4 regions of the Lysinibacillus canaveralius genome follow, and region 3 is predicted to be linked to each of the others. Evidence: riboswitches for the same ligand, from Rfam matches in the RefSeq annotation. Region 3 holds a riboswitch; each other region holds the start of a gene.

Region 1 (3,178 bases), 2.3 Mb from region 3:
GAAACACGACTTAAGGAAAAAAGAGGGCTACTTGTTGGGTAGCCCGCCCATTTGTCTTATAATAAAGGAAATGGGTAATCAAAGGAGGATATTAAAGTGGCTGAAATTAAAGTCCCTGAATTAGCAGAATCGATTACAGAAGGTACAATTGCCCAGTGGGTGAAAAAAGTTGGAGATCGCGTAGAAAAAGGCGAATTCATCGTAGAATTAGAAACTGATAAAGTAAACGCTGAAATCATCTCTGAAGAAGCAGGCGTATTAACACAAATCCTTGCTGAAGAAGGCGACACAGTACTAGTTGGTCAAGTAATCGCAGTAGTAGAAGCAGGCGAAGGCGCAGCTCCTGCACCAGCTGCACCAGCACAAGAAGCAGCACCGGCACAAGAAGCACCAAAAGCAGCGCCTCCAGCAGCAGCTGCAACAACACCAGCACCGGCGGCAGTAGAAGAAACTTCAGGTGAGCGTGTAGTTGCATCACCAGCAGCTCGTAAACTAGCTCGTGAAAAAGGAATTGACTTAGCAGCAATTTCTCCTGTAGATCCACAAGGCCGCGTACGCGTTCAAGACGTAGCAGCACACGGTACTGCACCAGCAGCACCAGCTGCAGCACCAGCAGCAACAGGTGGTCCATTAGTATTCGCTCCAGCAGCTGATTCTGGACGTGTAACAATCGAAAAAATGTCTCGTCGTCGCCAAACAATTGCAAAACGCTTACTTGAAGTAAAACAATCTACAGCAATGTTAACAACATTCAATGAAATTGACATGACGAACATCATGGCATTACGTAAACGTAAACAAGATGAATTCGTAAAAGCAAATGATATTAAATTAGGCTTCATGTCATTCTTCACAAAAGCGGTTGTAGCAGCACTTAAAAAATACCCTTACGTAAACGCTCAAATCGCAGGTGATGAAATTCACTTAAATAACTTCTTCGATATCGGTATTGCAGTATCTACAGAAGAAGGTCTTGTAGTGCCGGTTGTACGTGATGCAAACAGCAAAAACTTCGCTGAAATCGAGAAAAATATTGCTGAGCTAGCTGGAAAAGCCCGCGACAAAAAATTAGGCCTAAACGATATGGCAGGCGGCTCATTCACAATCACTAATGGTGGTGTATTTGGTTCATTGATGTCAACACCAATCATGAACGGTACACAAGCTGGTATCCTTGGTATGCACTCAATTGTAAACCGTCCAGTAGCTGTTAACGGCGAAGTACAAATTCGTCCAATGATGTATGTGGCTCTTTCATATGACCACCGAATCATCGATGGTAAAGATTCTGTTGGCTTCTTGAAAACGGTTAAAGAGTTAATCGAGAACCCAGAAGATTTATTGCTAAATTCTTAATTTAATTCCTTTGTCCCACTTGTTTAGGCAAGTGGGATTTTTCTGTATTTCAATATAATTAATAGTTTTATGCTACGAATTTCAGCGTTTTTTTTATCGCCATAGGTATTTAAGTATACTTTTTCGAAAATTGAATGTTGACAGTTATTTCAGAGTGTTGTAGTATTCTAGTAACATCAATTCAATATTTACACCTCACATCTCGTGAGGTAGAGGTGCGATATTTATTAGTTTTTCATGGAGCTGCGAGAAAGCGTTGAAATGAAAAAGAAGGAAATGTCGCCGAAGTGTGCATAAGACTCGCTTATGTATACTGGGGCTGCAGTAAATAACTGTAGAACTGTCTTGCATGGTCTTTCCCGATCATGTAAGTTGTGCTATCTCAATAGGGAACTAGAGGAAATGGGCTACATATCAAACGCGACCTTCAGTTCTGTAAGGTCGCTTTTTATATGCACAATATACCCAATTTTCTGATAAAAAGGAGAGAGATTTATGAAGAAAAAACTATTATTATTGATGGCTGCTATGATGACGGCACTTGTGCTGGCTGCATGCGGGTCAGATGATGAAGGCACTGCTTCTGAAGACGGAGAAAATGAAAGCGGAATACTAAAAGTAGGGATGGAGGCGGGCTATCCACCATTCAACTGGACACAGAATGATGATTCAAACGGCGCTGTGAAAATTGAAGGTTCAAAAGAGTATGCAGGCGGTTATGATGTAGAAATCGCTAAGAAAATTGCTGAAGGTCTGGGCAAGGAATTAGTTATCGTAAAAACGGAATGGGATGGCTTAGTGCCTTCGCTGCAATCGGGCGCTGTAGACGCAATTATTGCGGGTATGAGTCCAACTGAAGATCGAAAAGCAGCGATTGATTTTACTGAAAACTATTATACTTCTGATTTTGTAGTAGTAGTGAAAAAAGGCGGAGCCTATGAAAAGGCAGCTAAACTGGCAGATTTCGAAGGTGCGAAAATTACGGCTCAATTGAATACGACAAACTATAAAGTAATTGATCAAATTCCTGGTGTAAACCAACAGGTAGCTATGGATAATTTCCCAGCAATGCGTGTAGCCTTGCAAAGCGGAGCAATTGATGGATACGTTGCAGAGCGTCCAGAAGCTATCTCAGCTGCTGCAGCAATCGATGGCTTTACTTATAATGAACTGGAAGACGGCTTTAAGACAGAGCCGGCTGATACAGCTGTAGCGATAGGTATTCGTAAAGGTGAAAAGAATATTGATAAGATGAATGAAGTGCTTTCTAACATTTCAGAGGATGAGCGACAAAAATTGATGGAAAATGCGATTTCCAACCAACCAGCTGCTCAATAAATAATATTTGCTGCTAGCCGCAAGTATAACGCGGCTAGTTTTTCAATTTGATAGAGAACAGCCAAAAGCTGTTAGGGGGATTTTATATGAGTTTCGAAACCATTATCTCAATATTGCAAAATAACTGGCCGATGTTTTTAAGGGGAGCATATATTACATTAGCCATTGCTGTAATCAGTACAATCATTGGTGCATTTATCGGATTCTTTATTGGAATTATGCATACCATTCCAACTGCTAAACGTTCGGTTAAAAGCGTCATTTTAAAAGTATTCAATTTCATACTTTCTGTGTATGTCGAAATTTTCCGTGGTACACCAATGATGGTACAGGCGATGGTTGTCTTTTATGTTCTTTATGCTTATGGGATCGAATTAGATCGATTTATTGCTGCGTTAGTTGTTGTAGGTCTAAACACAGGTGCCTATATGGCTGAAATTGTACGCGGGGGTATTGTGTCGATTGATAAAGGGCAATACGAAGC
Region 2 (3,178 bases), 320 kb from region 3:
TATAGTTTTCTCCCTGAACTCCCAGAGCAGTGTTATATAGGTCTGTTACCGAAATATAAGCAACAAGGGAAGAATCTTTTAAGCCGATAATGAACTGATTGGCCAAGGGGGGGATCGATCTTTTGAACGCTTGCGGAAAAATAATTCTTCTCATTGCAAGAGAAGAAGACATTCCTAAAGACCTTGCAGCTTCCATCTGTCCACGGTCAATTGATTGTACGGATCCTCTAAAGATTTCAGCAATATAAGCACCTGTATGAATACCTAATGCCAATGCACCTGCTGTGAAATTGTCCAAGTTAATGATATTGGCCAACCCATAATACAAAAACATAATCTGAACAATGAGAGGCGTGCCCCTGATAATTCCAATATAAATATCGGCAATCCAATTCAGAATCCTTTTTGAAGAAATTTTAAAACCAGCAATAATAAGTCCAATAATCATCGCAAACAGCAGGGAAATAGCCGTTATTGAGATTGTCATCCAAGAAGCTTTTAAAAAGGCAACTCCATGTTCACTAAAAATATCCGTGATATTTTGTAAAAAAATCATGAGACCAGCCTCCTTCCTTTATAGTACAAGCGCCTAATAAAAGGCGCTTGCCTGCAATACTAATAGCTATTTTTGCATAATGTTTGTATCAAACCACTTCATACTAATCTCTTCATACGTACCATCGTCAATCATGGACTGAAGCGCCTCGTTAATTTTGTTTGCGAGATCTTTATTTCCTTCAGCAACCCCTATACTTACGCGGTCCTCATTTAACAAGTCCCCAATAGCTTCAATTTTTAAGCCTTTTTCATTTTTAGCACTTACCCCAACAATTTTATCGGTGATAACCGCATCCAGGCGTCCAAGTGCCAAATCTTGAAGTGCATTAACGTCAACTGGATAGCCTTTCACCTTATCTGGAGAAGTTAATGTTTCAGCCATATCCTTCCAAGTACTAGCTTGAATTACTCCGATTGTTTTACCTTGTAAATCTTCTTTTGACTGAATATCTTTATTATTTTCTGCAACGAAGATTTGTGCACCGGATAGATAATACGGTTCAGTAAAATCAATTTGCTTATCACGTTCAGGTGTTGCAGTCATGCTTCCAATAATTGCATCATATTTATTTGATTTCAGCCCTTGAATAATTGTTTCCCAAGGATTGGTTACAGGATTCGCCTCAAGCCCCATCCGTTTAGCAATTTCAGTTCCAATTTCTACATCAAATCCAGTCAATTTACCATCCTTTTGGAAGTTCAATGGCGGATACTGCCCTGTCATCGCAAATGTTAATGATCCTTCTTTCACTAACTCATTGTCAGATTCGCTTGATGCTGTTTCCTTTTCCCCTTGGTCATTTTTCTGCGTACCGCATGCGGATAAAAGCAACAACATTGCTGCAACTAAAAAAATAGAAAGCTTTTTCATTTGTGTTCCTCCTTTGAAATAAAAAAAACACTGCCGCTTTTATGTGACAGTGCTTTAAATACACCCTCATCTCTCTGCATTTCTTGTGATAGTTCTCCACAATTCAAAGGAATTGTGACAGTTCTGCCCCTGTTCGAGTGCAGCCCCAGCTTTATTGAAAATAGTGATTTCAAAAGCTTCGGCGATTTATCCTTTTTCCTATTTTCCTAGATTTCACTAAATCTCCAATAGGATACTCTTATAAATCGCGACCTCTACCCCATCTAATGCAAAAGATGAGGATTTGATATGAAATTTAATATAACGTTTTTCATTATAGTCGAATAATTTAAATAGTACAATAGCAATTTAATTTATTTGTATAATTGTGTACTTGACGAGGTTTATATCTTACGTTACATTTTGATAAAATAACAGACAAAAAAAGGAGGCAGTCATATGTTGAATTGCCGTAACGATATACTTACCTATACGAAACAGCTTGTTAACATAGAAAGTATTGTAAATACAACCGGCGAGGGGGCAATTGCCCATTCTTTATTCCAGACTATCTCTTTATTGCCATACTTTTTAGATAACCCTGACTCAGTAGCACTAGAGAAGACCATAAATGATGATCAAGAACGCTATAATGTCATGGCATTTGTTAAAGGAAAAAAAGGAAGCAGCAATCGTACAATTATTTTAATGGGTCATATAGATACAGTCGGTATTGATGACTTCAACCAGCTGAAAGAGCACGCCTGTTCTCCAGATGACTTGATGGAAGCATTGAAAAATGAAAAGCTGCCCGCTTCAGCCAAGGAACATTTAGAGTCCGGGGACTGGCTGTTTGGCCGTGGTGTTCTTGATATGAAGAGCGGTGTTGCCAGCAACCTTTATCTCTTAAAGTACTATTCCGAACATCTTGATGAACTGGATGGCAATATTTTATTATTAGCAGAATGTGACGAGGAAGACGGCTCGCACGGCGTTCTTTCCTCTTTAAAAACATTGAAAAAGTGGAAAGAAGAACATGGTTTTGAATATATTGCAGCCATCAATGCAGACTTCGTTTCACCTCGCTTTGAAGGGGATGAAAACCGCTATATCTATAAAGGAACGGTCGGCAAACTGCTGCCGTCATTCTTTATCACCGGTGCCGAAACACATGTTGGTTCAGCTTTTGAAGGTTTAGACCCTAACTTTATCGCTGCCGAACTGACAAAACAAATCAACTATAATCCAGAGCTTTGCAATGAGGCTTATGGAGAAACGACCGTACCGCCCGTATCATTAAAACAAACGGATTTAAAACCATCTTATACCGTTCAAACAGCACTATCGGCTTATGTTTATTATAATTTCTTTATTCATTCTTGGTCTCCAAAGGACGTACTGATTAAACTTAAAGAGCAAGCTACGATTGCTTTTGCCAACGCACTGGCTGCTTTCGAAGAGAGATATCGCAAATACAGTGAAATTAGCGGGGAACCCTTTGTCTCGCCCCCTTGGAAGCCGAGAGTTTTTACATATGAAGAAATGGAACAGTTATTAATCGAAGAAAACGGCGATTCGTTCATTGCACACATGAATGAATTTAAACAAGATCTCCTGGCGAATCCGCTATTAGATACACGCATGTTTGCTGCCCGAGTTGTCGAGGAAGCTTGGAAATGGATGAAGGATAAAGATCCGGCTATTATTTTATTTTACTCTTCCCTATACTCACCAAGAATTGAAGTAACAGGAAAGACAACAGATGAGCTT
Region 3 (3,178 bases):
TTCTAATATAGTACCAGCCAATACCTCCTGCAATCAAAATTAGTAGCAACTGCAAGTATGGAGTGCGTTTTTTTCTCTTTCTTCGACGTTTCCGAAACATACTTTTCTCCTTTAGATATAATACGCAATTATATCATAAAATAAGTACGTATGTTTGCATCAATTGTCGATTATTCGGTTATTCCCTGCAATATATGCCGAAAAGAACAAAGAAATGGCAATTATAATAAAAATAAAGTTCGGTATGAACCAATCACCCGTCATATCCTTGATTAATCCAAAGCCAATCGGACCAATTGCGGCCAGTAGATAACCAATCGACTGAGCGAAGCCAGAGAGTTCCGCAGCTGCATAGGCTGTGTTTGTCCGCAGTGTAAAGAACATCATAGCAAGGCTGAAAGAAGAACCGCCGGCAAAGCCTAGGCAGATCATCCAGATGAACGCATATTCGGTCCATTCCATAAGCACGCCTGTAAAGCCGATTAAGTAAAAGATAGTGAATATGACCACAATAGGTCGTTGGTTGGTCATTTTCCCAGCGATTATTGGTGTCAGGAAAGTCATTGGAATTTGGGCAAACTGTAATACCGAGACAAGCCAGCCTGCTTTGTTTGCATCAATTCCCTGTGCGATATAGATTTCTGGAATCCATGCTGCTGTTGTATAGAAAATAAAGGACTGCAGCCCCATTGCCAGCATGACGGCAATCGCAATAGGAGAACGGATGAGAGAAGACCATCCCTTACTATTTGAAGCGCCTTCTCCTAATGTTACCTTTTCTCCGCGCAGCTGAGGAATCCAAAAGAAGAGAGCAGCTACTGTAACCACAAGAGCTAACGCTAAAGCAATCTGCCAGCTAGATCCTGATGCAACGGGATAGCTGATTCCTGCACCAATACCGGCTGACAGGTTCATTGAAACGGTGTAAATCCCGGTTAGCAAGCCAATATGAAGCGGATAGCGCATTTTAAAGAAGCTCGGGATTAGTACGTTGCCAAATGAAATGGCTACACCGATTAGGACAGTGCCAATGAGCAGCAAGGCAGTCGTGCCGAATGAACGCAGCAGAATCCCCGCGCTCAATAATACGACAGAGTAAAAGAGCGTCCACTCCATACCAAATTTTCTTGCAATGCGGGGTGCAAAAGGTGACACAACAGCAAATGCAAGAAGGGGGATGGTCGTGAGAAATCCTGCCAAAACATTCGAAATCCCCAAACTTTCGCGAATAAAAGAAATAACCGGCCCTACTAGTGTGAGCGGTGTACGTAATGTCATCGCTAATAGGATAATAGATACAGTAAATAAAATTACTTTATTATTTAGTTGTATTTTTTTGCTTTTTTGATGAGGTGTATCTTCCATAATGACAACTCCTTATTTATTGTTATAAAAAGTTTGAAATGTATGAAAAAACTGAATAAGTGAAAACCATTGATAACAAAAAAATGCTATGATAGACTTTTTTTAAGTATTTAAATTTAATAGATTATACCTCATGTGAAAGTGGGGTAGAGGTCGCGACCATTATGACTAGTATAGCGGAGATTGGGAGAATCTGCGAGGCTTTATGAAAGGAATGGTTGCCGAAGTATAGCACTGCTCTTCAAGTGCCATGCTGGGGCTGTACTCGAATAGGGACAGAACTGCCGCTGCGGCGGGTGAGCTATCGTTTCAAGTTGATGAGGTATTTTGGGTGCCGTCATAACTTTTATGGCGGCTTTTTTATTTAAATGATCTGAGGAAGGATCATTCGTGAAATTGCTCAAGCCTCGATACCGAAATACCATCAACAAAAAAGTTGAGGAGTTTGAAGTATGAGTGAAATAAAAATAGACCAGCTCGGCAATAAACCGGAGCTGAAAAGAGGGCTGAAAAGCCGTCATATAACGATGATTTCGTTGGGAGGTACAATCGGGACAGGGCTGTTCCTGGCTTCAGGTTCAGCTATTTCATCAGCTGGGCCAGGCGGTGCACTGATGGCGTATGCGCTGATCGGTATCATGGTGTATTTCTTAATGACAAGTCTTGGGGAAATGGCCGCATTTATGCCGACATCCGGATCATTTAGTACGTATGCAACGCGCTTCGTTGATCCAGCGCTTGGATTTGCATTAGGTTGGAACTACTGGTATAACTGGGCGATTACAATTGCTGCTGAAATTTCAGCTGTTTCTATTATCATGAAGTACTGGTTCCCGGATAGTTCATCAATTCTATGGACTGTATTATTTATCGCTGTTGTACTGACATTTAACTTATTATCAGTTAAAGCGTATGGGGAAAGTGAATATTGGTTTGCGATGATTAAGGTAGCAACAGTTATCATCTTCATCATTGTTTCGTTCCTAATGATTTTTGGTATTCTGGGAGGCAATGACCCAGTCGGATTCTCGAATTTCTTTGTAGAGGATGCGCCGTTTAACGGCGGTCTCATGGCGATGTTCGGTATCTTCCTAGCAGCCGGTTTCTCGTTCCAAGGGACAGAAATGCTTGGTGTGACAGCGGGGGAAACAGACGACCCGGGAAAGAATATTCCAAAGGCGGTACGTTCTGTATTCTGGCGTATTTTACTGTTTTATATCTTTGCTATTGGAGCGATTGGACTTCTAATCCCTTATACAGATGAACGCCTTTTATCTGATGATATTGCGATGAGTCCTTTCACACTCGTATTTGAAAATTTAGGAATAGCAGTCGCGGCTTCCGTTATGAATGCTATTATTTTGACTGCTATGCTTTCTGCCGGTAACTCAGGTCTTTATGCAGCGAGCCGTATGCTGTTCCAGCTTGCAGTAGATGGGAAGGCACCAAAGCTATTTGCCCGTATTAATACGCGTGGTATTCCGGTATATGCACTGCTTGCTACTCTTGCAGTAGGTTCTTTATCGTTCCTTGCTTCATTCTTTGGAGATGGTGTTGTTTATATTTGGCTGCTAAATGCCTCTGGTATGTCTGGGTTTATTGCATGGCTTGGTATTGCTATCAGTCATTATCGCTTCCGTAAAGCTTACGTGGCACAAGGACGTAACTTAAGTGACCTTCCATATGTGGCACCGCTTTATCCGTTTGGGCCGCTGTTTGCATTTACAATCTGTATGATTGTTGTTCTTGGCCAGAACTATACAGCGTTCACAGGTGGTACGATTGATTGGTACGGTATACTCGTATCCTATAT
Region 4 (3,178 bases), 1.6 Mb from region 3:
AGAAGAGTTTCTAACTTATGTGGGCCGTTTTTATGCTTCTCCTCAACACCTGAAGCCAAAGGAAATTTTCATCCCGAATAACATTGATGAAACATTGCTTGAAAAGTTACTCGATGTAAAAGTGGTGATTCCAAAACGCGGACAGAAGAGGGAGCTTGTAGAGATGGCCACAAAAAATGCCCAGATTGCTATTCATGAAAAGTTCCAGCTGATTGAGCGGCAGGAGGAACGGACAATCGGGGCATGCGAGGCACTCGGCGATGCATTGAATATTTCAACACCGTTTAGAATCGAAGCCTTTGATAATAGCCATATGCACGGAGCTGATCCAGTTTCGGCAATGGTTGTGTTTATCGATGGAAAGCCGGCGAAAAAGGAATACAGGAAATATAAAACCCGTGAAGCAGCCAAGCATGACGATTACGGAGCAATGGAGGAGGTTATCCGGAGACGTTACACAAGGGTGCTAAAGGACAATCTGCCTCTTCCTGATCTCATTATTATTGATGGAGGGAAAGGGCAGATGGAAGTGGCGAGAAGTGTACTGCAAAATGAGCTGGGGCTAGTGATTCCGATTGCAGGCCTGGCAAAGGATGAAAAGCACAACACGTCACAGCTGTTATTTGGTGAACCACCGATGCCGGTGGAAATGAAACGTACAAGTGATGGATTTTACCTCCTGCAGCGAATTCAGGATGAGGTCCACCGGTTCGCGATTACATTTTTACGTCAACAGCATCAAACAAATGCAATCCAGTCAGTGCTTGATCAAATAGAAGGGGTGGGACCGAAACGGAAGCAGCAATTATTAAAGCATTTCGGATCCGTGAAAAAGATACGCGAGGCAAGTGTTGACCAGCTCCTAGAGGCAGGTATCCCCCAGAAACAGGCATACAATATTCATCAATACTTTCAAAAAAATGGATTGAAAAACGAATAGGTGTGTGCTACGCTTACAACAGAATTTTATAGCGAATATAGATAGAGGTGCAGGTTTCAATAGTACCGCTTGTGAGGAGGAGCAACTCCAAGGAACGGGCGTGAAAGGGAAAACTGCCGAAGTGGATAATTGTTGTTCCAATTATTTGCTGGTTTTGCATTTAAGAAATGTAAGACTGTCAGAAAACGCCGGTAAGAGGCTTATTTTCTGGAGAGCTATCTCGACGAACAGATTATAACGTTTATTGAGGCGGCTCTCTACATATGTGGAGAGCCGCTTTTTATATGGGAAGTTGGGGGTCATTATTCGCTTGGCTCGATCGTAAATTGAGGTGCATTTTTTAAGGGGGAAGCAAAGGTGGAAAAAGATTTGATTGTACAAGGCGTGTCCTATGAGGCGGATATTATTCGCCTAACAATTGGCTATGATGCCTATGAGGAGTCAGTAGTAGCAGATATCGTGACAGTATTGGCCGAAAATGGGATCGATATTGATATGATTGTGCAGGTTTTAATGGATGACAGAACCTCGACTATTTCCTTCTCGATGGAGAAAGAAGCGTTTGCTAAAGCGCTTCGTTTACTGGAATCCAGTAAACTGTCCCTTGGCTTTAGTTTTGCGGACTTTGAAGTAGGTCTGGCAAAAGTATCACTTGCTGGATCGGCGATAGGTTCTAATCCAAGAATAAAGGCCCGGATGTTCACTCGTTTATCGAGAGAAGGGATTCAAGTGAAAATGATAAGCTCTTCAGAATACAAAATGTCGGTAGTTGTATCTCAGGGTGAGATGATGAGGGCAGCAAATGCATTGCATAATGAATTTCATGTCGGTTGTTAAAAAGCGAGAAAAAGATTACTTGGTTGAAATACCAGTAAAAACCTTATTTTTTATAGTATCTACAATAATATAGAAAAAAGAGCGCTTTTTAGAAAACTGGAGTGTTCCTAAGGCGCTCTTATTGTCATGTCCTGCTCAGCGGACAGGTTCTTTTAAATCCCATTTTACATTGAATTTAATCGTACCTTGCTTACTATTTTTTTCTTCATAGCATTCTGTTAGAAAGCCATTAATCTTCTGTGTCTGTTCTGCCAGGAAGCCGGCTTCGATTCGGAAGCAGCGTTCTTCGGCCTTCAATGTATCTGCATCACCACTTAGTATGTATATGATTTCATCTTTATCTTGCTTTTCAATCGACAAAATTCCCCATCCGGCTTGTTCAAAAAACATAGGTGCTTCATCAAGGGTGAATAAGGGGAATTTACGTGCTAGTTCCTTTCCGGCCCAGTAAAGTACCTCTTCTTCATGTTTACCAAGGACCGAACGAAGTATATTATCACGTATTAACTCGTAACCGAATGTTGGAATCGTTTTCATGTTATGATCTGGCATCTATAAAAAACTCCCCTCAATATTTTCGTATTTTTTAGACTAATTATTAAGTAAAACAAACTATCGAAGATAAAAAGCGTTTTAACCAGCAGAAATCCTCTTTTTTAGTGTAGATGAAATAATCCGCAGTGCCTTGACGCTAGTACTTTCTGAGAGTACAATGGACATGTCATAATATTGTACCATGATGAAATATGCAGTCAATGCCATTAAATTACAAAGTAATGACAATTGATTAGTATATTTCAAGTACTAAGGGGGGTAACAATCTTGTCGAAAGATCGTGAGTTTTTATGGCGCCGCTTACATTCCCTGCTTGGGGTGATCCCGGTAGGTCTGTTCTTGGTGTTCCACTTATCACTGAACTTCACTGCGGTTGGCGGTGAAGAAGTCTACAATAATTCAACCGGGGTAATGGAATTAGTCCCACATGCATTATTGGTAGCAATGGAATGGATTATTATTTATATTCCATTAATGTTCCACGCGTTTTACGGAATCTATATCGCATTTACTGCTAGACACAATGTGAAGCGCTTCAGTACATTCCGTAACTGGATGTTCGCTCTACAACGTTTTACAGGTATCTTCCTAGTAATCTTCGTTGCTTGGCATATTTTCCAAACACGTGTTCAAAAGGCACTTGGAGCTGAAGTTGACTTTAATATGATGGCTGAAATCGTGGATAACCCATGGATGCTAGGCTTCTACATTGTAGGTATTTTATCCGCTACATTCCACTTGGCGAACGGTATTTGGTCGTTCCTAGTAAGCTGGGGTATTACTCAGTCTCCGTCATCACAACGTGTTGCGACTTTCATCACAATGGCAATCTTCGTCATCCTATCT

The links. Region 3 has a riboswitch for lysine ahead of AA0Y26_RS00855 (amino acid permease). Riboswitches for the same ligand answer to the same signal wherever they lie in the genome.
Region 1: it holds a riboswitch for lysine, as region 3 does, so the genes downstream of both, AA0Y26_RS12385 (transporter substrate-binding domain-containing protein) here and AA0Y26_RS00855 (amino acid permease) in region 3, are expected to answer to the same signal.
Region 2: it holds a riboswitch for lysine, as region 3 does, so the genes downstream of both, AA0Y26_RS22235 (transporter substrate-binding domain-containing protein) here and AA0Y26_RS00855 (amino acid permease) in region 3, are expected to answer to the same signal.
Region 4: it holds a riboswitch for lysine, as region 3 does, so the genes downstream of both, AA0Y26_RS15645 (ACT domain-containing protein) here and AA0Y26_RS00855 (amino acid permease) in region 3, are expected to answer to the same signal.

Annotation. Positions count from the first base shown of each region.
Region 1 covers NZ_CP154840.1:2,436,804-2,439,981, reverse strand. The annotation lists gene odhB (2-oxoglutarate dehydrogenase complex dihydrolipoyllysine-residue succinyltransferase) at 97-1,356, shown strand; lysine riboswitch at 1,559-1,744, shown strand; gene AA0Y26_RS12385 (transporter substrate-binding domain-containing protein) at 1,852-2,694, shown strand; gene AA0Y26_RS12380 (amino acid ABC transporter permease) at 2,781-3,178, shown strand, end outside.
Region 2 covers NZ_CP154840.1:4,407,693-4,410,870, forward strand. The annotation lists gene AA0Y26_RS22230 (amino acid ABC transporter permease) at 1-556, opposite strand, end outside; gene AA0Y26_RS22235 (transporter substrate-binding domain-containing protein) at 623-1,429, opposite strand; lysine riboswitch at 1,511-1,694, opposite strand; gene AA0Y26_RS22240 (M20/M25/M40 family metallo-hydrolase) at 1,868-3,178, shown strand, end outside.
Region 3 covers NZ_CP154840.1:157,895-161,072, forward strand. The annotation lists gene AA0Y26_RS00845 (restriction endonuclease) at 1-100, opposite strand, end outside; gene AA0Y26_RS00850 (CynX/NimT family MFS transporter) at 160-1,365, opposite strand; lysine riboswitch at 1,505-1,677, shown strand; gene AA0Y26_RS00855 (amino acid permease) at 1,818-3,178, shown strand, end outside.
Region 4 covers NZ_CP154840.1:3,084,006-3,087,183, reverse strand. The annotation lists gene uvrC (excinuclease ABC subunit UvrC) at 1-940, shown strand, start outside; lysine riboswitch at 975-1,166, shown strand; gene AA0Y26_RS15645 (ACT domain-containing protein) at 1,298-1,777, shown strand; gene AA0Y26_RS15640 (YslB family protein) at 1,913-2,329, opposite strand; gene AA0Y26_RS15635 (succinate dehydrogenase cytochrome b558 subunit) at 2,600-3,178, shown strand, end outside.